Regions from separate parts of the Enterobacter hormaechei subsp. xiangfangensis genome, predicted to be linked through region 1. Evidence: predicted binding sites of a transcription regulator. Region 1 holds the regulator's gene; each other region holds the start of a gene.

Evidence for each region. Region 1 encodes PurR, which represses purine synthesis genes. Its sites were predicted from a motif close to CANGCAAACGTTTGCNTG; they were not measured.
Region 2: a site for PurR is predicted at 1,691-1,708, ahead of purM (phosphoribosylformylglycinamidine cyclo-ligase). Genes of this name have one in related genera too.
Region 3: a site for PurR is predicted at 4,710-4,727, ahead of raiA (ribosome-associated translation inhibitor RaiA). Genes of this name have one in related genera too.
Region 4: a site for PurR is predicted at 1,538-1,555, ahead of glyA (serine hydroxymethyltransferase). Genes of this name have one in related genera too.

What each region holds. Positions count from the first base shown of each region.
Region 1 is NZ_CP017183.1:1,992,539-2,000,075, forward strand. Features, by position in the region: gene cfa (cyclopropane fatty acyl phospholipid synthase) at 1-964, opposite strand, end outside; gene punC (purine nucleoside transporter PunC) at 1,263-2,462, opposite strand; gene punR (DNA-binding transcriptional activator PunR) at 2,575-3,486, shown strand; gene purR (HTH-type transcriptional repressor PurR) at 3,504-4,529, opposite strand; gene cydH (cytochrome bd-I oxidase subunit CydH) at 4,827-4,916, shown strand; gene BFV63_RS09605 (MFS transporter) at 5,078-6,244, shown strand; gene sodB (superoxide dismutase [Fe]) at 6,282-6,863, opposite strand; gene BFV63_RS09615 (C40 family peptidase) at 6,986-7,537, opposite strand, start outside.
Region 2 is NZ_CP017183.1:3,318,879-3,326,415, forward strand. Features, by position in the region: gene BFV63_RS15845 (6-phospho-beta-glucosidase) at 72-1,502, opposite strand; gene purM (phosphoribosylformylglycinamidine cyclo-ligase) at 1,769-2,806, shown strand; gene purN (phosphoribosylglycinamide formyltransferase) at 2,803-3,444, shown strand; gene ppk1 (polyphosphate kinase 1) at 3,673-5,733, shown strand; gene ppx (exopolyphosphatase) at 5,737-7,275, shown strand; gene BFV63_RS15870 (EAL domain-containing protein) at 7,280-7,537, opposite strand, start outside.
Region 3 is NZ_CP017183.1:3,460,430-3,467,966, forward strand. Features, by position in the region: gene clpB (ATP-dependent chaperone ClpB) at 1-1,850, opposite strand, end outside; gene yfiH (purine nucleoside phosphorylase YfiH) at 1,980-2,711, opposite strand; gene rluD (23S rRNA pseudouridine(1911/1915/1917) synthase RluD) at 2,708-3,688, opposite strand; gene bamD (outer membrane protein assembly factor BamD) at 3,820-4,557, shown strand; gene raiA (ribosome-associated translation inhibitor RaiA) at 4,825-5,166, shown strand; Phe leader region at 5,271-5,396, shown strand; gene pheL (pheA operon leader peptide PheL) at 5,272-5,319, shown strand; gene pheA (bifunctional chorismate mutase/prephenate dehydratase) at 5,427-6,587, shown strand; gene BFV63_RS16540 (SMP-30/gluconolactonase/LRE family protein) at 6,584-7,456, opposite strand; gene tyrA (bifunctional chorismate mutase/prephenate dehydrogenase) at 7,517-7,537, opposite strand, start outside.
Region 4 is NZ_CP017183.1:3,385,647-3,393,183, reverse strand. Features, by position in the region: gene glnB (nitrogen regulatory protein P-II) at 1-101, shown strand, start outside; gene hmpA (NO-inducible flavohemoprotein) at 178-1,368, opposite strand; gene glyA (serine hydroxymethyltransferase) at 1,673-2,926, shown strand; gene BFV63_RS16140 (DoxX family protein) at 2,980-3,402, opposite strand; gene BFV63_RS16135 (3-phenylpropionate MFS transporter) at 3,575-4,714, shown strand; gene csiE (stationary phase inducible protein CsiE) at 4,715-5,992, opposite strand; gene BFV63_RS16125 (DUF1007 family protein) at 6,118-6,756, shown strand; gene BFV63_RS16120 (nickel/cobalt transporter) at 6,747-7,537, shown strand, end outside.

The sequences.
Region 1 (7,537 bases):
TCAGGGTCGTGTCGTAATCTGCGCCGAAGTTATGCCAGTCTTCCACAATAAAATGCGGTTCGCTGGCGTTCGCAATCTGGCGAACAGAGGGTAAACAGCCATTCGGGAAGATATATTTGTTGATCCAGGGGTCCACATTGTTATCGGTGCGCTTAGAGCCGATGGTGTGCAGCAGGAAAATTCCGTCAGGCTTCAGGTTACGATCGGCGACCTCAAAGTAGGTCTTGTAGTTCTTCGGCCCCACGTGCTCGAACATACCTACGGAAACAATACGATCGAACTGCTCATTCAGGTCGCGGTAGTCCTGAAGCCGAATATCAACATCCAGTCCCAGACAGCGTTCCTGCGCCATCTTCTGCTGTTCAGCCGAAATCGTGACGCCGACTACGCTGACGCCGTAATTTTTCGCCATAAACCAGGCAAGACCACCCCAGCCACAGCCGATGTCCAGCACACGCATACCGGGCTGTAACTGCAATTTATCGCAGATCAGTTGCAGCTTATCCTGCTGCGCCTCTTCCAGGGTCGTCGCTTTTTTCCAGTATCCGCAGGAGTACTGCATTAAAGGATCGAGCATACGGCTGAACAAATCGTTGCCAAGGTCGTAATGCTCTTTACCGACGATCCATGCCCGTTTTTTACTTTGCAGATTGAACAGGCGGGCGGAGGCGATACGTAAGGTATCTTTGAAATGACGAGGGAGCTGTTTTTCAAGACCGGCGCGTAATACGCTGGAGAAGAACATATCCAGCCGCTCACACTCCCACCAGCCGTCCATATAGCTTTCACCCAGCCCTAACGATCCCTCCTGTAACACGCGTTTGAAAAAATCGGGATGCTTTATCTGGGGATCGGAGGGGGATGAGCCATTAATCGTAATGCCCGCACGTCCCAACAGTTCACTGACGATCCGGGACCAGTTATCGTCCGGAACGCTGACTTCTTCTATACACGATGAACTCATAGCTTCTCCATCACCTTGCTGTGATCAGAACCTTAAAACAGCGTAGACGCTTTTTTGGTTTGTGAGAAATCTCACGGTAAATGCCCGCGAGGCTAATATCCGACGTAGAACAGAGGAAGGGAGATAACCCTTGCCGAAATGCCTTCCATGGTAAAACGGGAGCGCTCCGGCTCCCGTTAACACTTAATATTTATCGTATTTAATCGAACCAAATTCAGTATAGGCCGCAAAATTTAGTGATTCAACAGAAAATTGTTAGCTACCTAATCACTGGTTTTTAACATAGTTTCCCGCGCAATCAGGCGTGCGACGTTTCGGTTTGTGCATTGTCATTCTGCTCGCGAAGCGCGGAGGACTGCATGCGATAGCCCAATCCCGCCAGCGCAACGGTGATCAGCATCACGCTGGTAGTGGTGAGCAGCGGGGTTGCAATCAACGCAGAGACCACGAGACTTGCCAGGAAGCACAGGCCAAGTTGCAGGGTATTTTGCAGCGCGGCAGCGCGGCCTGTCGCCTGCGGAAATGGACGCAACGCCTGGGCTACAACGATAGGGTAGATGGCCCCGTTAGCGATCGCCATGACGCAGAACGGAATCAAAATTTCTGCAAGCCCGGCGTCGGGAATAAAGCCGACAGCCCAGGTCGCAATCACGCTTAGCGCATACAGCACCAGCAGCCAGGGCAGCATCTGTTGGCCTTCCCATTTTTGCAGCGCGGCGCGACAGCCATAGCCACCCACCAGGAAGGCGATGGTCTGTGGTACATAGCTCAGGCCGATAGCCGCCGGGCTGTAGCCCATGTCATGCAGAATGAACGGCGAACCGGTCAGCCAGGCAAAGAAGCTGGCAGAGCAGGCGGCATAAATCAGCACGTTACCGCGATAGGCTTTCGACCGCAGTAAAGAGGTAAAGGTGATGGGCTTCGCGTCCGGATGCGTCTCTTTTTTATGCGCCGGTTTAAGCCCGAACGCGGGCAGCATCAGGACCAGCGTAATAGCAAAGAGCGTGGCGAAAATGGCCTGCCAGTCGAAATGCGCCAGGATCCAGCTGCCCAGTAACGGGGCAAGCGCCGGCGACAGGCCGACCAGGGGCATAATGGTGGCGAATATGCGGTTAGTGCGCGAGGCGGGGTAGTAATCGGTTACCAGCGCCTGCCAGGTCACCGCAGCGGCACAGACACCGACCGCTTGAATAAAGCGCAGCGCCAGCAGCCAGGCGGCATCGCGGACCCACAGCATGCCCAGACAGCCTGCGGCAAAAATCGCCAGCCCCAACAACAGGACGGGTTTACGGCCAAAACGATCCGAGAGCGGCCCCCACAGCAATTGCGCAAAAGCAAAACCGGCGAGGAACAAACTCAAACTGGCGCTGATGGCGGCGGCAGGGGTTTGCAAATCTTCCTGCATCGCGGCGAACGCGGGCAGATACATATCGGTCGCCAAAAAGCCCAGCACGCTTAAGCCGCCGAGCCAGACTAAAAATCCTTTCCTGGGTTGCACTTTTTTTCTCCTGAGGAGGCAGGTGTACGTTGGCGCAGAGTGTAGGGAGTGCAAAGCGGCTTGTGAAACGCTAATATTTGGCGGGTGCATTCAAAAAATTTGCAGGCTAAAGATGTGGTCAGATTATTCCCTTGAAGTGGTTGATGCCGTGGCGCGTAACGGCAGCTTTACCGGCGCCGCCCAGGAGCTGCATCGCGTTCCCTCGGCGATCAGTTACACGGTGCGTCAGCTGGAAGCGTGGCTGGCGGTGCCGCTGTTCGAGCGGCGTCATCGCGACGTGGAGCTCACGCCTGCCGGAGCGTGGTTTTTGAAGGAAGGGCGGTCTGTCATCAAAAAAATGCAGATCACCCGTGAGCAGTGCCAGCAGATCGCCAACGGCTGGCGCGGGCATCTCGCTATCGCGGTGGATAACATTGTTAAGCCGGAGCGGACCCGGCAGATGATCGTCGATTTCTATCGTCATTTTTCCGACGTCGAACTGCGTGTTTCGCAGGAAGTGTTCAACGGCGTCTGGGATGCGCTGGCGGACGGCAGGGCGGAGATGGCGATTGGTGCAACCCAGGCGATCCCGGTTGGTGGGCGCTACGCGTTTCGCGACATGGGCATGCTGAGCTGGACCTGCGTGGTCGCGCGCGATCACCCGCTGGCAGCGCTGGAAGGGCCGCTGAGCGATGACACATTACGCAACTGGCCCTCGCTGGTGCTGGAAGATACCTCCCGCTCGCTGCCCAAGCGCATTACCTGGTTGCTGGATAATCAGCGCCGCGTGGTCGCGCCGGACTGGGAGTCGTCAGCCACCTGTCTGAGCGCGGGGCTGTGCGTTGGCATGGTGCCGGTGCATTTTGCGCGCCCGCGCATCGACGCGGGAGAGTGGGTGGCTCTGACGCTGGAAAACCCCTTCCCGGATGCCGCATGCTGTCTGACGTGGCAGCAAAACGACGTCTCGCCCGCCATGGCCTGGCTGCTGGATTATCTGGGAGACAGCGAAACGCTGAACCGGGAGTGGTTGCGGGAACCAGCATAGCTGGCCCCGGAAAGTGATTAACGACGGTAGTCGCGGAACGGACCGTCCGCAACGGAACGGCGTTCTATCAGGCGCGGGTGAACTTCAATGGACTGGGACTGTTCACGCTTGTTGACGATCCTGTCCAGCAGCATGTTGAAGGCCGTTTCACCCAGCGAATCTTTCGGCTGGTGAATGGTGGTCAGCGCCGGGGTAAAGAAGCGGGCGTTGCGCACGTTGTCATAGCCGATCACCGAGATATCCTGGGGGACGCGCAGGCCGAGTTCATCTGCCGCGCATAGCGCGCCCATCGCCATGATGTCACCGCCGCAGAACACCGCGGTAGGGCGATGCGGCTGGGAGACGATCTGCTGCATGGCGCGATAGCCTGACTCCGGCTCGAAGTCGCCCTGAACAATCCAGTTTTCCGGCACGGTGATCAGCGCCTCTTCCATCGCTTTCATGAAACCGGCCAGACGGCCAGCACCGGTGTTACGCTCCAGAGGTCCCGGGATCACGCCAATTTCACGATGACCGCGTTCTACCAGATAACGCCCCGCCATGTAGCCGCCTTCAAAGGCGTTATCAATAACGGAGTCGGTGAAGTCTGCGCGCGCCTCGCCCCAGTCCATGACCACCATCGGAATGTGGCGATACTCTTCCAGCATGGAAAGGACCGACTCAGGGTATTCAGAACACATTACCAGAAGACCGTCGACGCGCTTTTGCGCCATCATTGACAGGTAAGCGCGCTGTTTTTCAATGTTGTTCCACGCATTGCCCAGAATCAGGGTATAGCCTTTCTGGAAGCAGTTTTTTTCAACGGCTTCGATGATTTCAGCAAAATAGGCCGCTTCACTGCTGGTGGCCAGCAGGCCAATCGATTTGGTGTGATTAACCTTCAGGCTGCGGGCGACGGCACTTGGCGAGTAGTGCAGTTCTTTGATTGCCGCCCAGACGGCATTACGCGTCTCTTCAGCGACGAAACGCGTTTTGTTAATAACATGTGATACGGTTGTAGTGGAAACGTTTGCGCGTTTTGCTACGTCTTTAATTGTTGCCATTAAATGTCACTCCAGACCATATCCTAAGCTCCTGAAAAAATTGAAGGTAAACGTTTGCCTTCTCTCACCCTTATTACGCAAACATGAGTTGCGACACGCCGGGAAAACGACACAGGACGTCAGGAGGGGGTCAGTGGCCGGTACGCTAATAAATTTAGCGTGGAATTTTGTCCTATCTTGATGAAAAGGGGAAGAGGTAAAGTGGATATCCGTTTAAATCCTGGAAGATTTTTGACCTGAACTGTGTAAAAATGAGCAAGCTCACTTTTCGTAGGGTGAATAAAAGGAGAAAAATTGATGAGTACCGATCTGAAGTTTTCGCTGTTTACCACCATTGTTGTTCTTGCTCTGATTGTTGCCGGTGGTTTAACCGCTGCACTGCACTGATTCAGGCGGAGGGAGAACCTTCTCCCTCTCTTGCCGCTATTGTTACCTCTCCGGCAAAAATCTTTTGCCAAAATGTTAACTTCTCATTTTTTGTGATTGATGTCATGCTTTTGACTTCTTAGTTCTGTGCCGGGTTATGGCACGGTATCCGGAGCCTCTTCATGAAAATCAATTTTCCCCTGCTGGCCCTGGCGATTGGCGCCTTTGGGATTGGCACCACTGAATTCTCCCCGATGGGGTTATTGCCTGTTATCGCCCGGGGGGTAGACGTCTCTATCCCTGCGGCCGGTATGTTAATTAGCGCCTACGCGATCGGCGTGATGGTGGGCGCGCCGCTGATGACGCTGCTGCTTTCGCACCGTGCGCGCCGCAACGCGCTGATTTTCCTGATGGCGATTTTCACTCTCGGCAATGTGTTTTCCGCGATTTCGCCCGATTACACCACTCTGATGCTTTCGCGCATTCTTACCAGCCTCAACCATGGCGCCTTCTTCGGACTGGGCTCGGTTGTTGCTGCCAGCGTGGTGCCAAAACATAAGCAGGCCAGCGCGGTAGCCACTATGTTTATGGGCCTCACCATCGCTAATATCGGCGGCGTTCCCGCCGCCACCTGGCTGGGAGAAGCCATCGGCTGGCGTATGTCTTTCCTCGCAACCGCCGGACTGGGCGTGGTCGCGATGGTTGCGCTGTTCTTCTCACTGCCGAAAGGAAGCGCTGGAGAACGTCCGGAAGTACGTAAAGAGCTGGCGGTGCTGATGCGTCCTCAGGTGTTGTCCGCGCTGCTCACCACGGTGCTGGGGGCCGGGGCGATGTTTACGCTCTACACCTATATCTCCCCGGTGCTGCACGACATAACCCACGCAACGCCACTCTTTGTTACCGCGATGCTGGTGCTGATTGGTGTCGGGTTCTCGATTGGCAACTATCTCGGCGGGAAATTTGCCGACCGCTCCGTGAGTGGGACGCTGAAAGGTTTTTTAACGCTGCTGATTGTCATCATGGTGGCGATTCCGTGGCTGGCGCGTAACGAAGTGGGTGCCGCGATTGCCATGGTGGTGTGGGGCGCCGCAACCTTTGCCGTGGTGCCACCGTTGCAGATGCGCGTAATGCGCGTTGCACACGAAGCGCCGGGGCTCTCTTCATCGGTGAATATCGGTGCGTTTAACCTGGGCAATGCGCTGGGGGCCGCAGCGGGCGGGGCGGTGATCTCCGGTGGTTTGGGTTATAGCTTTGTGCCGGTAATGGGGGCGATCATTGCCGCACTCGGCCTGCTGCTGGTGATAATGTCTGGTCGTAAACAGCCTCAAGCGGTGTGTACGGCGGAATAAACAAAAACGCAGAAGGGCTGCCCCTTCTGCGTGTCTCTTACGCGGCGAAGTTCTTCGCAACAAATTCCCAGTTAACCAGTGCCCAGAAGTGTTCCAGGTAGTTCGGGCGCGCATTACGGTAATCAATGTAATAGGCGTGTTCCCATACGTCCACGGTCATCAGCGGCGTGGCGCTGGTGGTCAGAGGGGTACCCGCATTAGAAGTGGAAACGATAGCCAGTTTGCCATCAGCCTCTTTTACCAGCCAGGTCCAGCCGGAGCCAAAGTTTTTAACGGCTGCGTCAGTAAACTTCGCTTTAAAATCCGCGAAACTGCCGAACGCGGCGTTAATCGCTGCCGCCAGCTCACCGTCAGGTTCTCCGCCTGCATTCGGGGCCAGGCAGTGCCAGTAGAAGGTGTGGTTCCACACCTGTGCGGCGTTGTTGAATACGCCGCCGTCTGAACTGCGCACGATCTCTTCCAGCGTTTTGCCTTCAAAATCGGTGCCCTTGATCAGGTTATTCAGGTTGGTGACATAGGTCTGGTGATGCTTGCCGTAATGGTACTCCAGGGTTTCCGCGGAAATATGCGGGGCCAGGGCGTCTTTTGCATACGGTAGTGCAGGTAATTCGAACGACATTGCTTCTCTCCTTATAGTTTTATACGTTGCCAATAACCCTACAGACAACAAGGACAGAATAGCAAATTGAAAGGGTATGCAAAAGAGGAACTTACCCTGCCACAGAGGCGGCAGGGCAGGGGCTAGCGGATGGTTTTTGGCGTCATCACGCGGCGCGCACCCACATAGTGGCGCACCCAGTAATCTTCGCTGAGAGAGGTGATCTGAATGTCCTGACCGCTGCGCGGTGACTGGATAAATTTACCGTTACCCACATACACCCCAACGTGATCGGCCGTACCGCGTCCCTGGGTGCGGAAGAACACCAGGTCGCCATTTTGCAGTTCGCCACGGTTTACAGGGGCGGCGTCGCGCAGATGGTACATCTCATTGGCGGTGCGTGGAATGCGAAACTTCACCAGATCTTTATAGGCATAATAAACCAGCCCACTACAGTCAAAACCGGTGCGCGGAGAGGTGCCACCCCAGCGATACGGCTTACCTATTTGCCCCATCAGTTTGTTCATCGCCGTTTTTTGCGCTTTCTGCATGCGCGCTTTATGCACGTCAGCCAGCTTCGTCACTTTTGCGCATTTCGTTTTATGGCCTTTGCGCACGGTGCATTTTTCATTCACCAGGCTGGCGGTTGTGCGGGTGGTTTTGTGCGTGCCGGAGCGGAGAGTTTTGGTTTTACT
Region 2 (7,537 bases), 1.3 Mb from region 1:
TGCCGGGTGGCGCTAACGCTTACCCGGCCTGGACATCCCGTAGGCCCGGTAAGCGCAGCGCCACCGGGCAATTATAGCTGCTCTCCGTTGCTGGCAATCACCTGCTTATACCAGTCGAACGATTTCTTCTTGCTGCGGTTCAGCGTACCGTTACCTTCGTTATCTTTATCGACAAAGATAAAGCCGTAGCGTTTCTTCATCTCGCCGGTGCCGGCAGAGACCAGGTCGATACAGCCCCACGGCGTGTAGCCCATCAGATCCACGCCGTCTTCCACCACCGCTTTTTTCATCTCGCGGATGTGGGCGGAAAGGTAGTCAATGCGGTACTGGTCGTTCACCGTGCCGTCGCTCTCCTGCACGTCGATCGCGCCAAAACCGTTTTCCACAATAAACAGCGGCAGCTGATAGTGATCCCAGAACCAGTTCAGGGAGTAGCGCAGCCCGACAGGATCGATCTGCCAGCCCCAGTCCGATTTCTGCACGTACGGGTTAGAAACCAGGCTCTTGCTCTCGTCGTAATCCAGCGTCGGATTATCCGCCGTCGCTTTGGTAGCGAAAGACATGTAGTAGCTGAACCCGATGTAATCCACGCAGCCCTGGGTCAGCGCCACTTTATCTTCTTCGGTAATATCCAGCGCGAAGCCGCGACGTTCAAAGTAGTTGAGCAGATGCTGCGGATACTTGCCGCGCACGTGAACGTCGGTGAACCAGTAGCGGCGATGCATGGCGTTCATCGCCATCATCATGTCGTCCGGGGCACAGGTCAGCGGATAGATGGGGCACATGGCAATCATGCAGCCGATTTGCAGTGACGGGTTGATCTCGCGCCCCGCCTTCACCGCCAGAGCACTGGCCACCAGCTCATAGTGCGCCGCCTGGAACATCACCGGCTCGCGATCTTCTCCCGGCGCATATTTCAGCCCGGAGTTGGTAAACGGCGCAAAGTCTTCGTGGAAGTTGGCCTGGTTGTTGATCTCGTTAAAGGTCATCCAGTACTTCACTTTATGCTGGTAGCGCTCAAAAACGACCTTCGCGAAGCGGACAAAGAAGTCGATCAGCTTACGGTTGCGCCAGCCGCCGTATTCCGTCACCAGGTGGAAAGGCATCTCGAAGTGGGAAAGCGTGATCACCGGCTCGATGCCGTGCTTCAGGCACTCGTCGAACAAATCGTCATAGAATTGGAGTCCCGCTTCGTTCGGCTCCAGCTCGTCGCCTTTCGGGAAGATACGCGTCCAGGCGATGGAGGTGCGAAAGCATTTGAACCCCATTTCGGCAAAGAGTTTGATGTCTTCTTTATAGCGGTGATAGAAGTCGATGGCTTCGTGGTTTGGGTAATTTTTCCCCTCCATCACGCCGTTGGTGATTTCACGCGGTACCCCATGGGCACCTGCCGTCATGACATCGGCAACGCTCACGCCCTTGCCGCCCTCTTTCCAGCCGCCTTCAAGCTGGTGCGCCGCAACGGCCCCACCCCACAGAAAACCTGCTTTAAATCCTGACATTCGCTATCCCTCATTCTGCGTTATTTTCTGCAAAAACAGTTACAGAAACCGGTTTCAGTTTGATGATGTGCAAAGGGGATTGCCGTTGCAAGCAGATCGCCGAAACCGGTTTCATTTTCGTGAACAGAGTCAAGTTTGTTGCCCTGTACAGGCCGCACAGAAAAAAAGATCCCCACGCCGAGAATAGGCTCGCAAACGTTTGCCTGGACTGTTAGAATTGCGCCGATTTTTCTTACTAGCTATGCAATCGCGTGGGGATTTAAGCCGTGACCAACAAAACTTCTCTCAGCTACAAAGATGCCGGTGTTGATATTGACGCAGGTAATGCGCTGGTTGACCGAATCAAAGGTGTGGTGAAAAAAACCCGCCGCCCGGAAGTGATGGGTGGCCTGGGTGGATTCGGCGCACTGTGCGCGCTGCCGCAAAAATATCGTGAACCTGTGCTGGTCTCGGGTACGGATGGTGTCGGTACAAAACTGCGCCTGGCGATGGATCTTAAGCGTCACGATACGATTGGTATCGATCTGGTGGCGATGTGCGTCAACGACCTGGTGGTACAGGGCGCTGAGCCGCTGTTCTTCCTGGATTACTACGCGACCGGCAAGCTGGACGTGGATACCGCAGCCAGCGTCATTAACGGTATCGCCGAAGGCTGCCTGCAATCCGGCTGTGCGCTGGTCGGCGGTGAAACCGCAGAAATGCCTGGCATGTATCACGGTGAAGATTATGACGTCGCAGGCTTCTGCGTCGGCGTGGTAGAAAAATCAGAAATTATCGACGGCAGCAAAGTGGCTGACGGCGATGTGCTGGTTGCGCTGGCCTCCAGCGGTCCGCACTCCAACGGCTACTCTCTGGTGCGTAAGATCCTCGAAGTGAGCGGTTGCGACCCGCTGACCACCGAGCTGGACGGCAAACCGCTGGCCGATCACCTGCTGGCCCCGACCCGCATCTACGTGAAAAACGTGCTGGAGCTGATTGAGAACGTTGACGTGCACGCCATCGCTCACCTTACCGGCGGCGGCTTCTGGGAAAACATTCCGCGCGTGCTGCCGGATAATACCCAGGCGGTGATCGACGCCTCCTCATGGCAGTGGCCGTCCGTCTTCAACTGGCTGCAAACCGCAGGCAACGTGAGCGAGCATGAAATGTACCGCACCTTTAACTGCGGCGTGGGCATGGTTATCGCCCTGCCCGCCAGCGAAGCGGATAAAGCGATTAAGCTGCTGACAGAAAAAGGTGAAAACGCGTGGAAAATCGGTACGATTAAAGCTTCCGATTCCGAACAGCGTGTGGTCATTGAATGAAAAACATCGTGGTGCTCATTTCCGGCAACGGAAGCAATTTGCAGGCAATCATAGACGCCTGCAAACAGAAGAAAATCAATGGCACCATTCGGGCAGTATTCAGCAACAAGGCCGATGCATTCGGCCTTGAGCGCGCGCGGGAAGCGAACATTCCTGCGCACGCGCTGGAAGCCAGCCAGTTCGCCGGGCGTGAAGCCTTTGACCGTGAGCTGGTGCAGGAGATTGACGCCTACGCGCCTGACGTGGTGGTGCTGGCAGGCTACATGCGCATCCTGAGCCCGGCTTTTGTTGCACACTACGCCGGACGACTGCTCAATATCCACCCTTCCCTGCTGCCAAAATACCCCGGTCTGCACACCCATCGTCAGGTGCTGGAGAACGGCGATGAGGAGCATGGTACCTCCGTGCATTTCGTCACCGACGAGCTGGACGGCGGTCCGGTCATTTTGCAGGCAAAAGTACCGGTCTTTGACGGCGACAACGAAGACGACGTGACCGAACGTGTGCAGACGCAGGAACACGCCATTTATCCGCTGGTGGTAAGCTGGTTTGTCGATGGACGTCTGGAGATGCGCAACGGCGCAGCCTGGCTGGACGGCGTGAAGTTGCCCCCGCAGGGTTATGCTGCCGAAGAGTAGTGTGTTTGAATTGCCCGGCGGCGCTTCGCTTGCACGGGCCTACGGTCCCGTAGGTCGTGGTAAGCGCAGCGCCACCCGACATCCCCTCCCCCAACCCTCTAAATTCCCCAATAAAAAAATAACTGTCATACTTTTCTGGCACTGTTGGACATATCGTGGAAATGCTCGCCATAATAAGGACGAGACGGATTTACCACGTCCTGTGATTGAACTGGAGTGTGAGCTGTAATGGGTCAGGAAAAGTTATACATCGAGAAAGAGCTAAGCTGGTTAGCATTCAACGAACGTGTACTTCAGGAAGCGGCCGATAAAACCAACCCGCTGATTGAACGTATGCGTTTTTTAGGCATCTATTCCAACAATCTGGATGAGTTCTACAAGGTTCGCTTCGCCGAACTGAAACGCCGAATCATCATCAGCGAAGAACAGGGCTTAAACTCCCACTCGCGACATCTGCTTGGAAAAATCCAGTCTCGCGTCATGAAAGCCGATCAGGAATTTGATGGCCTCTATAACGAGCTGCTGCTGGAAATGGCACGCAACCAAATCTTCCTGATCAACGAACGCCAGCTCTCCGCGAATCAGCAAAACTGGCTGCGCCACTATTTTAAACATTATCTGCGCCAGCATATCACCCCGATTCTGATCAACCGTGAAACCGATCTGGTGCAGTTCCTGAAAGATGACTACACCTATCTGGCGGTAGAAATCATTCGTGGTGAGACCATTAACTACGCGCTGCTGGAAATACCGTCTGATAAAGTCCCACGCTTTGTAAACCTGCCGCCGGAAACCCCGCGCCGACGTAAACCGATGATCCTGCTGGATAACATCCTGCGCTACTGCCTGGACGATATCTTCAAAGGCTTCTTCGATTACGACGCGCTCAACGCCTACTCTATGAAGATGACCCGTGACGCCGAGTACGATCTGGTGCATGAGATGGAAGCCAGCCTGATGGAGCTGATGTCTTCCAGCCTCAAGCAGCGCCTGACGGCGGAGCCGGTGCGGTTTGTCTATCAGCGTGATATGCCGGACGCAATGGTGGAGATGCTGCGCGATAAGCTGACCATCTCCCGCTACGACTCCATTATTCCCGGCGGGCGTTACCACAACTTTAAAGATTTCATTGGCTTCCCGAACGTCGGCAAAGCCAATCTGGTGAACAAACCGCTGCCGCGCCTGCGCCATATCTGGTTCGATAAGTTCCGCAACGGGTTCGACGCCATCCGCGAACGGGATGTACTGCTCTACTATCCGTATCATACCTTTGAGCACGTGCTGGAATTGCTGCGTCAGGCCTCATTCGATCCGAACGTGCTGGCGATTAAAATCAATATTTATCGCGTGGCGAAAGATTCCCGCATCATCGATGCGATGATCCACGCGGCGCACAACGGCAAGAAAGTGACCGTGGTAGTTGAGCTCCAGGCTCGCTTCGACGAAGAGGCCAACATCCACTGGGCGCGCCGACTGACGGAAGCGGGCGTGCACGTCATCTTCTCCGCGCCGGGGCTGAAAATTCACGCCAAGCTGTTCCTGATCTCCCGTAAAGAGGGTGACGACGTGGTGCGCTACGCCCATATCGGTACCGGGAACTTTAACGAGAAAACCGCGAGAATCTACACCGACTATTCGCTGCTGACTGCCGATGCCCGCATCACCAACGAAGTGCGTCGGGTGTTCAACTTCATTGAGAACCCGTACCGCCCGGTGAGCTTCGATTATCTGCTGGTGTCACCGCAGAACTCACGGCGCCTGCTGTACGATATGATCGACAAAGAGATTGCCAATGCGCAGAACGGCTTGTCGTCCGGCATCACGCTGAAGCTTAACAATCTGGTGGACAAAGGGCTGGTGGACCGCCTGTACGCGGCCTCCAGCTCTGGCGTTCCGGTAAATCTGCTCATTCGCGGCATGTGCTCGCTCATTCCGGAACTGGAAGGCATTAGCGATAACATCCGCGTGATCAGCATTGTGGATCGCTATCTTGAACACGATCGCGTCTATATTTTCGATAACGCCGGTGATAAGCGCGTATACCTCTCGTCCGCCGACTGGATGACGCGTAACATTGATTACCGTATTGAAGTGGCGGCACCGCTGCTGGATCCTCGCCTGAAGCAGCGTATCCTGGACATTATCGAGATCCTGTTCAGCGATACGGTGAAAGCACGTTATATCGACAAAGAACTCAGTAATCGCTATGTACCGCGCGGCAATCGCCGTAAAGTGCGCTCGCAGCTGGCGATTTACGATTACATTAAATCACTTGAGCAACCCGATTAACCTATGCCAATAAACGATAATACCCCACGCCCGCAGGAGTTCGCTGCGGTCGATCTTGGCTCAAACAGTTTCCATATGGTCATCGCCCGCGAGGTGGATGGCGCGATGCAGATCATCGGTCGTCTGAAGCAGCGTGTGCATCTGGCCGATGGTCTCGACGCACGTAACATGCTGAGCGAAGAGGCTATGGAGCGCGGGCTGAACTGCCTGTCGCTGTTCGCAGAACGTCTGCAAGGCTTTTCACCGTCCAGCGTCTGCATCGTTGGAACGCATACGCTACGCCAGGCGCTGAACGCGCCGGAATTTCTTAAGCGCGCGGAAAAGGTTATCCCCTACCCGATTGAGATCATCTCCGGTAACGAAGAAGCGCGCCTGATTTTTATGGGCGTGGAGCATACGCAGCCGGAAAAAGGCCGCAAGCTGGTGATTGATATCGGCGGTGGCTCCACGGAACTGGTGATTGGCGAAGACTTCGAACCGCGTCTGGTGGAAAGCCGCCGTATGGGCTGCGTCAGCTTCGCGCAGATGTATTTCCCGGGCGGCGTCATCACCCGCGAAAACTTCCAGCGCGCGCGCATGGCCGCCGTTCAAAAACTGGAAAATCTGGCCTGGCAATACCGTATTCAGGGCTGGAACGTGGCGCTGGGCGCATCAGGGTCGATTAAAGCGGCCCATGAAGTGCTGCTGGCGATGGGTGAAAAAGACGGGTTTATTACGCCCGAGCGCCTGGTGAAACTCACCGAAGAGGTGCTTAAGCATAAGAGCTTCGACGCCCTGAGTTTGCCGGGTCTGTCCGACGAACGCAAAGCCGTGTTCGTACCGGGGCTGGCGATCCTCTGCGGCGTGTTTGACGCGCTGGCGATCAAAGAGCTGCGTCTCTCTGACGGCGCCCTGCGTGAAGGCGTGCTGTATGAGATGGAAGGACGTTTCCGTCATCAGGATATTCGCAGCCGTACCGCGCAGAGCCTGGCCAACCAGTACAACATCGACCGTGAACAGGCGAAGCGCGTTCTCGAAACCACGGTGCAGATGTACGAGCAGTGGGAGGAGCAAAATCCTAAGCTGGCGCATCCGCAGCTGGCCGCACTGTTAAAATGGGCCGCCATGCTGCACGAGGTGGGGCTGAACATTAACCACAGCGGAATGCATCGCCATTCAGCCTATATTCTGCAAAACAGCGATCTGCCTGGCTTCAACCAGGAGCAGCAAACCATGATGGCGACGCTGGTCCGCTATCACCGCAAAGCCATCAAGCTCGACGATCTGCCGCGCTTTACGTTGTTTAAGAAAAAGCAGTTCCTGCCGCTCATTCAGCTGTTGCGCCTGGGCGTATTGCTCAATAATCAGCGACAGGCGACCACCACGCCGCCGACGCTGAAGCTAAAAACGGATGACTATCACTGGACGCTGAGCTTCCCGCACGACTGGTTCAGCCAGAACGCGCTGGTACTGCTGGATCTGGAAAAAGAGCAGCAGTACTGGGAAGCGGTCACCGGCTGGCTGTTGAAGATTGAAGAAGAGAGTTCAGAGGCGGCAGCGTAACGGCTCAGGCGCTCTCCTGAGAAGGCTCCGTGTCGAGCAACGTATCAAGCTCAGCCGGCAACCCAATCAAATAGCCCTGCACATAATCGATACCTAGCGCGTGCACCGCGCTACGTATCTCTTCTGTTTCCACATATTCCGCCACCACCAGCATTTTCTTCATCCGGGCCAGATGGCAAATAGAAGCCACAATCTGGTAATCCAGGCTGTTGCTGACAATATTGCGAATAAAACCGCCGTCGATTTTGAGGATGTCGGCGTC
Region 3 (7,537 bases), 1.5 Mb from region 1:
GCTTTACACAGCTCGGTTTTACCGACACCGGTTGGCCCCAGGAACAGGAACGAGCCGATTGGACGATTCGGATCGGACAGCCCCGCACGGCTACGACGAATGGCGTTAGATACCGCTTCGACCGCTTCGTTCTGTCCAATGACGCGCTGATGCAGATCCTGCTCCATACGCAGCAGTTTCTCGCGTTCGCTTTCCATCATGCGAGCCACAGGAATACCCGTCCAGCGCGCCAGCACTTCGGCAATCTCGGCATCCGTCACTTTATTACGCAACAGACGCATGGTTTTGCCTTCCGATTGCGTGGCGATCTCAAGTTGTTTTTCCAGCTCAGGGATCTTGCCGTACTGTAGTTCGGACATCCGTGCCAGATCCCCTACGCGACGCGCCTGCTCAATGGCAATTTTAGCCTGCTCCAGCTCCGCCTTGATTGTCTGGGTGCCAGAGAGGGAGGCTTTCTCAGCTTTCCACTCTTCTTCCAGCTCAGAATACTGACGCTCTTTCTCGTCCAGTTCTTCGTTGAGCATATCAAGGCGTTTCTTGCTCGCTTCATCAGACTCTTTGCTCAGCGCCTGCTGTTCCAGCTTGAGCTGGATAATACGGCGATCGAGTCGGTCCAGCTCTTCCGGTTTCGAGTCAATCTGCATACGGATGCTGGACGCCGCTTCATCGATAAGGTCAATGGCTTTATCCGGCAACTGACGGTCGGCAATGTAACGATGCGAAAGCGTCGCCGCCGCAACGATGGCCGGGTCGGTGATCTGCACGTGATGGTGCAGCTCATAACGCTCTTTCAGACCACGCAAAATGGCGATGGTATCTTCAACGCTTGGTTCAGCGACAAACACCTTCTGGAAACGACGCTCCAGCGCGGCATCTTTCTCAATGTACTGACGATACTCGTCAAGCGTAGTGGCGCCGACGCAGTGAAGTTCACCGCGCGCCAGAGCAGGTTTCAGCATGTTCCCGGCATCCATTGCGCCGTCAGCTTTACCCGCCCCCACCATGGTGTGCAGTTCGTCGATAAACAGGATGACGTTACCTTCCTGTTTCGCCAGATCGTTCAGCACGCCTTTCAGACGCTCTTCAAATTCACCGCGGTATTTCGCCCCGGCCACCAGCGCGCCCATATCCAGCGCCAGTACGCGACGGCCTTTCAGCCCTTCGGGCACTTCGCCATTAACGATACGCTGCGCCAGCCCTTCAACAATGGCGGTTTTACCGACGCCTGGCTCACCAATCAGCACCGGGTTGTTTTTGGTACGACGTTGCAGTACCTGGATTGTCCGGCGGATTTCTTCGTCGCGGCCGATCACCGGGTCAAGTTTGCCCTGCTCGGCACGTTCGGTCAGGTCGACCGTAAATTTCTTCAAAGCCTGACGTTGGTCTTCGGCTCCCTGGTCGTTCACGCTTTCACCTCCGCGCATGTTCTCAATCGCCTGGGTCACATTAGCGGTGGTTGCACCGGCGGATTTCAGCAGGTCGGTTAAGGTACCGCGTGATTCAAGCGCCGCCAGAACAAAGAGCTCTGACGAAATAAAGTTGTCCCCACGTTTTTGCGCCAGCTTGTCGCAAAGGTTCAGCACGCGCACCAGATCCTGCGACGGCTGCACGTCGCCGCCGGTACCTTCTACCTGCGGTAAACGGCTCAGCGCCTGATCGATGGCGGTGCGTAACTGGCCGGCATTAATGCCAGCGGACGTTAATAAAGGACGTACCGATCCCCCTTCCTGATTCAGCAAGGCGCTCATTAGATGAAGAGGTTCGATAAATTGGTTGTCGTGCCCCAGTGCAAGGGACTGGGCATCGGCGAGAGCAAGCTGGAATTTATTAGTAAGACGATCCAGACGCATAACTCCTCCCATAACAGGTCAAATTTGCTACTGGAGATTAAATGAGGTCATCCCTCAATTATTCAAGGTTAATAACCTGAATTATGTGAAAAGAAAACGGCGCGTACCGGATCGTCTTGATTCTTTAGGTTATATCAGCCAAATGAAACTTGCCATACGGCCTGTCGTCTTGTCGCGGCGATAGGAGAAAAAATCACCCTTTTCGGTGAAGGTACAGCGATCTCCGCCGAAGATTTGGGTCACACCGACGTTATTCAGGCGCTGGCGGGCAAGCTGGTAAATATCGGCCAGATATTTATCTCCGGAAGCCACAAACGCTTCGACCGCTTGTGGATCTTTTTCCATAAAGGCATCGCGCACTTCGGGCCCGACCTCAAATGCCTGCGGGCCAATCGCCGGGCCAAGCCAGGCGATGAGATTTGCAGAATCGTCCTGGAAGCAGGCGACGGTCTCTTCCAGCACGCCTTCGCACAGGCCTCGCCATCCGGCGTGGGCAGCAGCCACTTCAGTTCCTGCCTGATTGCAGAACAACACCGGCAGGCAATCAGCAGTCATCACCGCGCAAACCGTTCCCGGCGTATTGCTGTACGAAGCATCGGCGCGTTTAGACGCATAGGGCTCACCCGTCAGCTTCAGCACCGCTTTACCGTGCACCTGCTCAAGCCAGACCGGTTTTGAAGGAAGGTTTCCCGCAGCAAAGAGGCGTTTACGGTTCTCTTCAACGTGCTCCAGGTTATCGCCACAGTGCGCACCGAGGTTCAAAGACTCCCACGCGCCCTGGCTCACGCCACCGATACGGGTTGAACTACAGGCGGCCACGCCTTCAGGCAGTGGCCACTCCGGGACAATCAGTTTGGTCATAACCAGTCCACGTGATCCTTATGTTCTTCGAAATCTGCGCGCATCGCGTCGATAAGTTCCACCATATCCTGTGGGATCGGCGCATGCCATTCCATCTGAATTCCGGTGATTGGGTGGTAAAGACGCAGCATCGTCGCATGCAGCGCCTGGCGATCGAATTTACGCAGCACGGAGATGAATTCATCCGATGCGCCCTTTGGTGGACGCGGACGACCGCCGTAAACCGGGTCACCCACCAGCGGATGGGTAATATGCGCCATGTGCACGCGGATCTGGTGAGTACGCCCGGTTTCCAGGCGCAGACGCAGGCGCGTATGAATACGGAAATGTTCCATGATGCGGTAATGGGTCACCGCCGGTTTGCCCATCGGGTGTACGGACATATGCGTACGCTTGGTTGGGTGACGGCTGATAGGCTCTTCCACCGTGCCGCCAGAGGTCATATGACCAATCGCCACCGCTTCATACTCACGGGTGATTTCGCGCAGTTGCAACGATTCCACCAGGCGAGTCTGGGCGGGAACCGTCTTCGCCACCACCATCAGACCCGTGGTGTCTTTATCCAGACGGTGAACAATACCGGCACGCGGTACGTCGGCAATCGGCGGATAATAATGAAGGAGTGCGTTAAGTACCGTACCGTCAGGATTGCCCGCGCCCGGGTGAACAACAAAGTCGCGCGGCTTGTTGATGACCAGAATGTCGTCATCTTCGTAGACGATATCCAGCGGGATATCCTGCGGCTCGAAGCGGATTTCCTCTTCGATTTCAGCATTGATGGCGACAGCTTCCCCACCAAACACTTTCTCTTTTGGTTTGTCCCAGATCTTGCCGTTTACCAGCACGCGCTGGTCAAGGATCCATTCTTTTATGCGTGAACGCGAATAATCAGGGAACAATTCGGCCAAAGCCTGATCTAAGCGTTGACCGAGCTGATTTTCGGAGACTGTTGCGGTGAGTTCTACTCGTTGTGCCATAAACTGCTTCTTCGTTTAACGTTGGGTTTTACGGCTTTGCCGTTTAATATAGTGTGCTATTGTAGCTGGTCTTAATCGGGAGCAGGAACTGAGTTTCTCCCGGACAAACATTTGAGGAAAGTCAAAACGTCATGACGCGCATGAAATATCTGGTGGCAGCGGCCACGTTGAGCCTGGCTTTGGTGGGCTGCTCCGGTTCGAATGAACAGGTCCCTGACAATCCGCCGAATGAAATCTATGCGACTGCACAACAAAAGTTGCAGGACGGTAACTGGAAACAGGCGATAACGCAACTGGAAGCGTTGGATAATCGCTATCCGTTTGGTCCGTATTCGCAGCAGGTACAGTTAGATCTTATCTACGCCTACTACAAAAATGCCGATCTGCCGCTGGCTCAGGCAACGATCGATCGTTTCATGCGTCTGAACCCTACCCATCCTAACATCGATTACGTGATGTACATGCGCGGCCTGACTAACATGGCGCTGGATGACAGTGCATTGCAGGGCTTCTTCGGGGTGGATCGTTCAGACCGTGACCCGCAACATGCGCGTGATGCTTTCAATGACTTCTCCAAACTGGTGCGTAGCTACCCGAACAGCCAGTACATTACCGATGCCACTAAGCGTCTGGTGTTCCTGAAAGATCGTCTGGCGAAATATGAGTACTCCGTTGCGGAATACTACACCCGCCGTGGCGCATGGGTTGCCGTGGTTAACCGTGTAGAAGGCATGCTGCGTGATTATCCGGATACCCAAGCCACGCGTGATGGCCTGAAGCTGATGGAAAATGCGTATCGCCAGATGCAGATGACGGCTCAGGCTGACAAAGTGGCGAAAATCATCGCCGCGAACAGCAGCAACACCTGATACCGCTACAACGCATAACGGCAGCCCGCGGGCTGCCGTTTTTTTATTCTTTCAGACTTACGCTGAAGCGGTTTAGCTTCAACACATCCATTCAACTATGACCGCAATTGTTGGCTTCGACAAGGTAAATCTCACCTCTTCCTGCCCTGCCTCACAAAAAAGATTCCCTGACAAAAACCGACAAAATAACGTGATCTAAATCACACATTTTGACATTGGGTCGGGTATGCTGGAATCACCAAGACGGAAAGACAAGAGGTAAAATTTATGACAATGAACATTACCAGTAAACAAATGGAAATTACTCCGGCAATCCGCCAGCACGTCGCAGACCGTCTCGCCAAACTGGATAAATGGCAAACACATTTGATTAATCCACATATCATCCTGTCCAAGGAGCCGCAGGGTTTCATCGCTGATGCAACTATCAATACTCCAAACGGCCATCTGGTCGCCAGCGCAAAACACGAGGATATGTACACCGCAATTAACGATTTGATCAACAAGCTGGAACGGCAGCTCAATAAAGTGCAACACAAAGGTGAAGCACGTCGCGCCGCAACCTCGGTGAAAGACGCCAGCTTCGCGGAAGAAGTTGAAGAAGAGTAATCCTCTAAAATTGAGTGTACCGACAACGCGCCTTCGGGCGCGTTTTTTATTGACAGGATCAAAACAGTGCAGGTACTTTAACCCTATCAATTTCAGGATGACTTTATGAAACAGACGCCGTTTTTCTTCGCATTCTTTTTTACCTTCCCCTGACCGGGAGGCGTTTCGTCGTGTGATAAAGAATGCGAAGACGAACAACAAGGCCTCCCACACCGGGAGGCCTTTTTTATTGATAACGATAAAATGAGACAGACAACACTATGACACCGGAAAACCCGCTCCTGGATTTACGCGTAAAAATCAGTGCACTCGACGAAAAATTACTGGCCCTGCTGGCAGAACGCCGCGCACTCGCCGTTGAAGTGGGAAAAGCCAAGCTCGAGTCCCATCGGCCGGTGCGCGATATCGATCGCGAACGTGATTTACTGGAACGGTTGATTCAACTCGGCAAAGCGCATCATCTGGATGCGCACTACATCACCCGCCTGTTCCAGCTCATCATCGAAGACTCCGTTCTGACGCAACAGGCCCTGCTCCAGCAGCATCTGAACAAAACCAACCCGCACTCTGCTCGTATCGCTTTCCTCGGCCCGAAAGGGTCCTATTCTCACCTGGCGGCTCGCCAGTACGCAGCCCGCCATTTCGAAGAGTTTATTGAGAGCGGCTGCGCGAAATTTGCAGACATTTTCAACCAGGTCGAAACCGGCCAGGCAGATTACGCCGTGGTGCCTATTGAGAACACCAGTTCCGGCGCCATCAACGATGTTTACGATTTGCTCCAGCACACCAGCCTGTCGTTAGTCGGCGAGTTGACCATCCCTATCGATCACTGTGTGCTGGTCTCTGGCTCAACCGATCTGAGTCAGATCGAAACGGTGTACAGTCACCCGCAGCCGTTCCAGCAGTGCAGCCAGTTCCTGAACCGTTATCCGCACTGGAAAATTGAGTACACCGAAAGCACCTCGGCGGCGATGGAAAAAGTGGCGCAGGCAAACTCTCCTGCCGTCGCGGCTCTCGGTAGCGAAGCGGGCGGCGCGCTGTATGGCTTACAGGTGCTGGAACGCAATCTGGCCAACCAGACGCAGAATATCACCCGTTTCGTGGTTCTGGCCCGCAAGGCCATCAACGTGTCGGACCAGGTCCCGGCGAAAACCACCCTGTTGATGGCGACCGGCCAGCAGGCGGGTGCGCTGGTTGAAGCGCTGCTGGTGCTGCGTAATCACAACCTGATCATGACGAAGCTGGAATCCCGCCCAATACATGGCAACCCGTGGGAAGAGATGTTCTATCTCGACGTTCAGGCCAACCTGGAGTCTGCATCCATGCAGAAAGCCCTGCGCGAACTGGGCGAGATCACACGCTCCATGAAAGTGTTGGGCTGCTATCCGAGCGAAACCGTGGTCCCGGTCGATCCGGCTTAATGTTCGATAAAGCGGCTTTTCTTCATCCCTGCCACATTTACAGGCAGGGTGAAGATGGCACCGGAAAGCGGGTATTTCTCCAGCTCCTCCGCCTCCATATTTTCCCGCGTGGTGGTGATAAACAGCGTTTTCATATCGTCGCCGCCAAAGCAGACCATTGTCGGGCAGCGTACCGGCAGCCGGTGCTCTTCCAGCTGTTCGCCTTGCGGTGAAAACCGTGCGATACGCCAGCCGTCAAACAGTGCGCTCCAGTAGCAGCCTTCCTCATCCATTGCCGCACCGTCGGGAATACCGTCTCCCTCGCTAAACCGGCGAAACTCTTCGCGCTTACCGGGTTCCCCCTGCTCATCAAGCGGCGTACGGTAGATCACACCGTTCGGCGTATCAGAAGTAAACATCCACCGTTTGTCAGGACTAAACGCTAAACCGTTATGCCCCTGGATATCGCACTGGATCACTTTCGGCGTCAGGTCGTTGTCGATACGCATCAACATGGCCCCGTTATAATCTCCCGGCCCCCAGAACGTGCCCGCATAAAACCGTCCCTGATGATCGGTACCGCCATCGTTAAAACGTGCAAGCTGCGGGTTGGATGGGTTATCGCAAACCTTACGCTGGAGCAGGCCGTGTTTATCGGTCAGCCAGATGGTGTTTCGCATCGCGACGATAAATCCGCCGCGTTCACGCAGGGCAAAACACCCAACTTCTTCATGGAATGAGAGCACCGAGTGTTCCGCGGTGGGCAGATGGTACCGATGGATCTCCCCTTCCAGGATATCCGCCCAGTAGAGCGCCTTCTCTTCTGCACTCCACGTCGGGCATTCAGGCAGATGCCCGGTATAGTTCAACAGCAGCTGCGGTTCAGCCATGACAGTTCCCCAAAATGAAAAAAGCCAGCAATGCTGGCTTTCAGTATATACATCATTAGATTACTGGCGACTGTCATTTGC
Region 4 (7,537 bases), 1.4 Mb from region 1:
CGGCGCAGACCGGTAAAATTGGCGACGGGAAAATCTTCGTCTTTGACGTGGCGCGCGTGATCCGTATCCGTACCGGCGAAGAAGACGACGCGGCGATTTAAAAAAGATTTGGTAGGCCGGGTAAGGCGCAGCTGCCACCCGGCGAAAAAAAAGCCCCTCGTTGAGGGGCTTTTTGCATTACAGCACTTTATGCGGGCCGAAACATTCGTAATGAATGTTGTCTTTATTCACGCCCAGGTCTACCAGCTGCTTCGCGGCATACTGCATAAACGCTACCGGCCCACAAACGTAGAACTGCATCCCCGGTGCGCTGAACGCCCCTTCATGCTGCCCTAAATTCATCAGGCCTTCGCTGTCGAAACGAGCCGCTGCGCGGTCGGCTTCCGTGGGTAAACGATACCAGGTATGCGCGGTAAAGTGTGGCAGACCCGCTCCCAGCGCTTTCACCTCGTCCGCGAAGGCGTGAACATCACCGTTCTCCGCCGCGTGGAACCAGTTAACCTGCGCGCTGTGGTTTGCTTTCGCCAGCGTATCCAGCATCGCCAGCATTGGCGTCTGACCCACGCCTGCGGAGATCAGCGTCACCGGGGTATTCGTTTCAACGGCCATAAAGAAATCGCCCGCCGGTGCCGCCAGATGGACCACGTCGCCCACGCTGGCTTCGTTATGGAGCCAGTTGGATACCTGACCACCTTCCTCACGTTTAACCGCAATGCGATAGCCTTTGCCGTCTGGCTTGCGGGTCAGGGAGTACTGGCGAATCTCCTGATGCGGGAAGCCTTCAGGCTTCAGCCAGACGCCCAGATACTGGCCCGGCTGGTAATCGGCAACTGGCTGACCGTCAACTGGCTCAAACTCAAAGCTGGTGATCAGTGCGCTGCGCGGGGTTTTCTCAACGATGCGGAAGGCGCGCGTGCCTTCCCAGCCGCCATTCTTGCTGGCGTTTTCGCTGTAGATCTGTGCTTCACGGTTGATGAATATGTTTGCCAGTACGCCATAGGCCTTCCCCCAGGCATCCAGTACTTCCTGGCCCGGGCTGAACATTTCGTCCAGGGTCGCCAGCAGGTGACTGCCGACGATGTTGTACTGCTCAGGTTTGATCTGGAAGCTGGTGTGCTTCTGCGCGATTTTTTCCACCGCAGGCAGCAGAGCCGGCAGGTTTTCGATGTTGCTGGCATAGGCGGCAATAGCGTTAAACAGCGCTTCGCGCTGATCGCCGTTACGCTGGTTGCTCATGTTGAAAATCTCTTTGAGCTCCGGGTTATGCGCGAACATGCGATCGTAGAAATGGGCGGTCAGTTTAGGACCCGTTTCAACCAGCAGGGGGATTGTGGCTTTTACGGTAGCGATGGTTTGGGCGTCGAGCATAGCAGCTTCCTTCTGATGTTACTTTAATGATGTATTTTATATGCATCTTATAAAAATACCCCTGCAATGTAAATGGTTCTTTGCAACGTGAAAAATATGCATCACAAAGCTGAAAAGAAATCCGTCGAGAATGGCGAGAGCTTTATTGCTCAAACCCTTGCGTGGCGTGGAGGTAAACGTTTGCGTAAAATCGTTTGTCAAGACCTGTTATCGCAGAACTATTCAGTTATACTGTTGCCCGTCGTCCAACAGGACTGCCTTTTCAGGCCAAAAATTTACTTGTTAGCTGAGTCAGGAGATGCGGATGTTAAAGCGTGAAATGAACATTGCCGATTATGATGCCGAACTGTGGCAGGCTATGGAGCAGGAAAAAGTACGTCAGGAAGAGCACATCGAACTGATCGCCTCCGAAAACTACACCAGCCCGCGCGTGATGCAGGCGCAGGGTTCTCAGCTGACCAACAAATATGCTGAAGGTTATCCGGGCAAGCGCTATTACGGCGGTTGCGAATACGTTGATATCGTTGAGCAGCTGGCGATTGACCGTGCGAAAGAACTCTTTGGCGCTGACTACGCGAACGTCCAGCCGCACTCTGGCTCTCAGGCTAACTTCGCTGTTTACACCGCGCTGTTGCAGCCGGGCGATACCGTTCTGGGTATGAACCTGGCGCAGGGCGGCCACCTGACTCACGGCTCCCCGGTTAACTTCTCTGGCAAACTGTACAACATCATCCCTTACGGTATTGATGAGTCCGGTAAAATTGACTACGAAGATATGGCGAAGCAGGCCAAAGAGCACAAGCCGAAGATGATCATCGGTGGTTTCTCTGCTTATTCTGGCATCGTTGACTGGGCAAAAATGCGTGAAATCGCTGACAGCATCGGCGCGTACCTGTTCGTCGACATGGCGCACGTTGCCGGTCTGATTGCGGCAGGCGTTTACCCGAACCCGGTTCCACATGCGCACGTTGTGACCACCACCACCCACAAAACCCTGGCGGGTCCACGCGGTGGGCTGATCCTGGCGAAAGGCGGTGACGAAGAGCTGTACAAAAAGCTGAACTCCGCCGTATTCCCAAGCGCCCAGGGCGGCCCGCTGATGCACGTTATCGCCGCGAAAGCCGTCGCGCTGAAAGAAGCGATGGAGCCAGAGTTCAAGGTTTATCAGCAGCAGGTTGCTAAAAACGCCAAAGCGATGGTGGAAGTGTTCCTGAATCGTGGCTACAAAGTGGTCTCTGGCGGGACTGAAAACCACCTGTTTCTGCTGGACCTGGTTGATAAGAATCTGACCGGTAAAGAAGCTGACGCAGCCCTCGGCCGCGCCAACATCACCGTGAACAAAAACAGCGTGCCAAACGATCCGAAGAGCCCGTTCGTGACCTCCGGTATCCGTATCGGTTCTCCGGCCGTAACTCGTCGTGGCTTTAAAGAAGCGGAAGTAAAAGAGCTGGCGGGCTGGATGTGTGACGTTCTGGACAACATCAATGACGACGCGGTTATCGAGCGCGTTAAAGGTAAAGTGCTGGACATCTGCGCACGCTTCCCGGTGTACGCATAATTCTCTGCGTTGCAGAACTGAAAAAGGCCGCTCATGCGGCCTTTTTTTATGGGCTAACGTCGATCGAGGGAGATGGCCCCCGGCCCGGTAATCGCCAGCAAAATAAATGCGCCAGCGATACTCACATTTTTGTAGAAGTTAATCATATTTGGCAGGACCGCATCGCCCGTCATATCCCAGTAGTGGTGACCAATCACCGCCGTTCCCAGCGTATAGAAGACAAAGATCACCGCGAGAGGGCGGGTGAAAAAGCCCAGCACGATTAGAATCGCGGCGGGGACTTCCATCACCACCGCAATAATCGCGGCCAGCATGGGCATGGGGGCGCCGAGCGACGTCATATACTGAACGGTGCCGCTAAACCCCGTCAGCTTGGGATAACCGAAAATAATAAACAGGACCACGATAGCAATGCGGGCAATTAAAAGCAGGAGAGAACGAGAGGAGCCGAAATCGAAATAACGTAAGCTGTTCATGGCAAACGACCTCTTCAGGCGATGTCTTATAAACGTAATACAGTTTTACCGCTCTCGCCATACGCTGTCCGGCTGGTGATGATGTTAATTGTTAGTTAATTTATAGCGCGCTAACGACTTGCTAAAGTCAGGGATTAACGCCAGACTATCGCCTCCATTTCGGGAGGGATTCATGGTCTTGCATTCCACGCGCTGGCTGGCGCTCAGCTATTTCACCTATTTCTTTAGTTACGGTATTTTTCTGCCTTTCTGGAGCGTCTGGCTCAAGGGAATTGGTCTGACGCCTGAGACCATTGGCATCCTGCTGGGCGCGGGGCTGGTGGCACGCTTCCTGGGTAGTCTGCTGATTGCGCCCCGCGTCAGCGATCCCTCCTTACTGATTAAAGCGGTGCGAATTCTGGCCCTGCTGACGCTGGTCTTTGCAGTCTGCTTCTGGGTTAGCCACCAGTTTGCCTGGCTGATGGTGGTAATGGTTGGCTTTAATCTGTTCTTCTCCCCGCTGGTGCCGCTGACGGATGCCCTGGCGAACACCTGGCAAAAGCAGATCACCATGGACTATGGCCGCGTGCGCCTGTGGGGATCGATTGCCTTCGTGATCGGCTCTGCGCTGGTCGGGAAACTGGTCAGCCTCTATGACTATCGTGCCATTCTGGCGCTGCTAACGCTCGGCATCGCCTCAATGCTGCTCGGTATGTTGCTGCGTCCGTCGGTGATGCCGCAGGGCGAAAGCCGCCATCAGGAGAGCGCCGGCTGGCCCGCCTGGCGCTCGCTGGTGGCGCAAAGCTGGCGTTTCCTGGCCTGCGTCTGTCTGCTTCAGGGGGCGCATGCGGCCTATTATGGCTTCAGCGCCATCTACTGGCAGGGGGCGGGTTACTCGGCTTCTGCGGTAGGCTACCTGTGGTCGCTCGGCGTGGTGGCGGAGGTTATTATCTTCGCGCTGAGCCAAAAACTGTTCCGTCGTTTCGGGGCGCGTGACCTGCTGCTGCTTTCCGCCGTGTGCGGCGTGGCGCGCTGGGGCATCATGGGCTGGACGACGGAGCTGCCGTGGCTGATTATGGCGCAAATTCTGCACTGTGGAACCTTCACCGTCTGCCATCTGGCGGCGATGCGCTACATCGCGGCGCGAGAGGGTGGGGACGTTATTCGTCTTCAGGCGGTCTATTCAGCGGTGGCGATGGGCGGCAGTATTGCGGTGATGACCGTATTTGCCGGTTTCCTCTATCAGCACCTGGGGCACGGTGTGTTCTGGGTGATGGCGCTGGTCGCTTTACCGGCCATCGTTATTCGCCCTAAAGTCGCTGCTCGCACGTAACTACGATTCGAGCATAACGCGAATGTGTTCCTGCTGCTGCGTGTTCAGGGTCTCAACGGCATGAATGAGCGGCGGCGAGAACAGCGGCAGGGCGGTTGGATAAGGCGTAATGACCAGCGCTGCCTCGCGGGGGGCGCCCTCCTTCTTAAACGCCTCCAGGCTAAGATAACGAATATTGAGCGGCAGAAGCGTCAGCTCGCGAAGCTGCTGCTCAATTAACTCTTCGCAGGCTTTATCTTCCCCCGTTAACAGGACCACCTGTTTTTCATGCAGGTCGGTCTCCTGCATCAGCCAGGCACCAAAAATCACCGCCACCAGAGCCATCTCTTCACCGGAGAATCGCAGACCAAATTCGGCTTCCAGCTCAAACAGCGCCTCTTTAGTGGTGCGCAGCAGCCGGGGGTATAAACGGTGGATCTCTTCCGGCAGACTGTTGTCGATGCCGATGTCAAATAAGGAGCGGTCCAGCGCCTGAGCCAGATGGATATAAAGCTGATCGGTCAGCCCTTGCTCATCGCTGAAGTTCATCCCGGTTTGCGCCCGGAAGCGGGCAATCATACGCACGATGGCGCGACGCAGGCGCTGATCCTGCTGGTGTTTATCCATCACCGGGTCGGGTGTGCGAAGCATCATAAACAGCAGCGCCAGGAACAGCTGTTCATCGCTGTGCGTTCCCTGCGGGACGCGCCGTTTCCAGTGGCGGACAATTTCCTGCGCCGTAAAGTATTCCCCTCGGGACTGCGTCCAGCTGCGCTGAACGGGCGAAAACTCCGGCGTATTGCCCAGATGATGCTGAATCAGACAATATTGCAGATAGAGCTGTAAAAATTGTACGTCGCGGGACTCAAACTGGCGCTGAAGCTTGCGCGCACAAAAGTTGATAAGCGCCCGAAGGTTCGCATCGTCATAAAGCGGGCGGGCAATGCCGTGCTGTTTGAGCGCGGTTTTTAAGGCAGGGGTAAACTGTTGGGCGACAAAATGTGGACAGAGCCGAAGCGCCCTGCGCAGCCAGTGCAGCAGGCACAAACGTTGATTAAGGGCGGAACCCTCAATTCGGTAGCAGCCATCATGGTGCGTGACGATATCAAGCCGATGATAGCGCTGGATTTCATCGCGCGTCTCGGCTATATCTTGCCGTGCCATGACGTCGTCCACGCCGTTGGCAGCGATTATGCTCTGTGCGGTGACGGCAGCATCGGGCAGGTAAAGCATCAAAAGCACCTGGCAGCGGCGCTGCGAACTGGAAAGCACAGATGGAATTTCAAGCGTCGTCATCATCTGTCGGGTATCCAGTGTGAATGTTTGATAAGAATAGCTAAAGGATGGGCGCTGAAAAGCGCACCGGCAGGCCTTTCACTCAGGATTGCTGGCGAACATCACAGAATTTTTGACGTGAGGAACAGATGCAAATAGTTAAACAAAGCGCGGTAGCGTTATTTTTGGCGGTTTTCACTTTCGCCGCCGGCGCACATCCTCACAGTTTTATCAGCCTGAAAACCGAACTGGTGACGGACGGCACGCAGCTCAGTGGCCTGAAGATGCACTGGACGATGGATGAAATCACCTCCGCCGACCTGCTGTACGATGCCGGAAACGCAAAGCCCGGCGATGAGATCTGGAAAAAGCTGGCGGCGGAGGTGATGGCCAACGTGCTGGGTCAGCACTACTTCACCGAGTTCTGGCACAACGGACAAAAGGTGAAATTTCTTAACCGTCCCACGGAGTACGGCATGACCCGCGAAGGTCATCAGGCGGTGCTGACGTTCGTGCTTGCGCTGGCGCATCCTCAGCCGCTGGCCGGGCAAACGTACCGCTTTTCCACTTTTGACCCTACCTACTATGTCGATATGCGCTATGACAAAGACAGCGACGTACGGCTGCCGGACGCGCTGCAAAAAAGCTGCAAAATTGGCGTGCACACCCCTAAACCCAGCGAAGAGACGCTGAACTTTGCGATCTCGCTGGATAAAGCAGATGCCCCGCCTGAGGACATGGAGCTGGGTAAACAGTTCGCGCAGGAGGTGACGTTACAATGTCAGTGATCTCCTCTCCCGTCAGTAAGCCGCGTCGCTGGCTACACCTCTGGCCTCTGGCGCTCTTTTTGTTGTTAGCGGTTGGCGGCGCGCTCTGGCTGTGGCAGGCATGGCCGCAGGTGATGGTGAAAAGCGTCCTCTGGCAGCGGGAAGTTAATCAGCAGATGAGCGTGCTGCTGAAAGCCGTGGCGGAAAATCCGACCAAAGCGGGCGGCGCTCTTCTGGCGTTCAGCTTTATCTATGGCGTGCTGCATGCCCTGGGACCGGGGCACGGCAAAATTGTCATCACGACCTGGCTTGCCACGCATCCGTCGAAGCTGAAATCGAGTATCGGCCTGACGCTGGCTTCTTCTTTACTTCAGGGCGGGGTGGCGATTGCGCTGGTCGTGGTCGTCCTCTCGCTGCTACAGCTGCCGGCTCGCCAGCTGCATATGAGCAGCTTCTGGCTGGAGAAGGGGAGTTACGCGCTGGTAGGCGTGCTGGGGTTGATCCTCTGCTGGCGGGCGCTGAAAAAATTGCGCGCGTTGCTGCAAAAACCAAAATTCAAAGCCTTTACGCCGCATCACGTTCACCATGAAAACTGCGGGTGCGGGCATCAGCATCTGCCGACGCAGGAACAATTACAGAATGGTGACGACTGGCGTGCGCGTCTGATGATTGTGCTCTCAATGGGGATGCGTCCGTGCTCGGGCGCAATCATGGTGCTGTTGTTCAGCAAAGTGACAGGCGTATTTGGCTGGGGCATGCTCTCGGCGCTGGCGATGGCGGCGGGAACGTCTCTGACGATCTC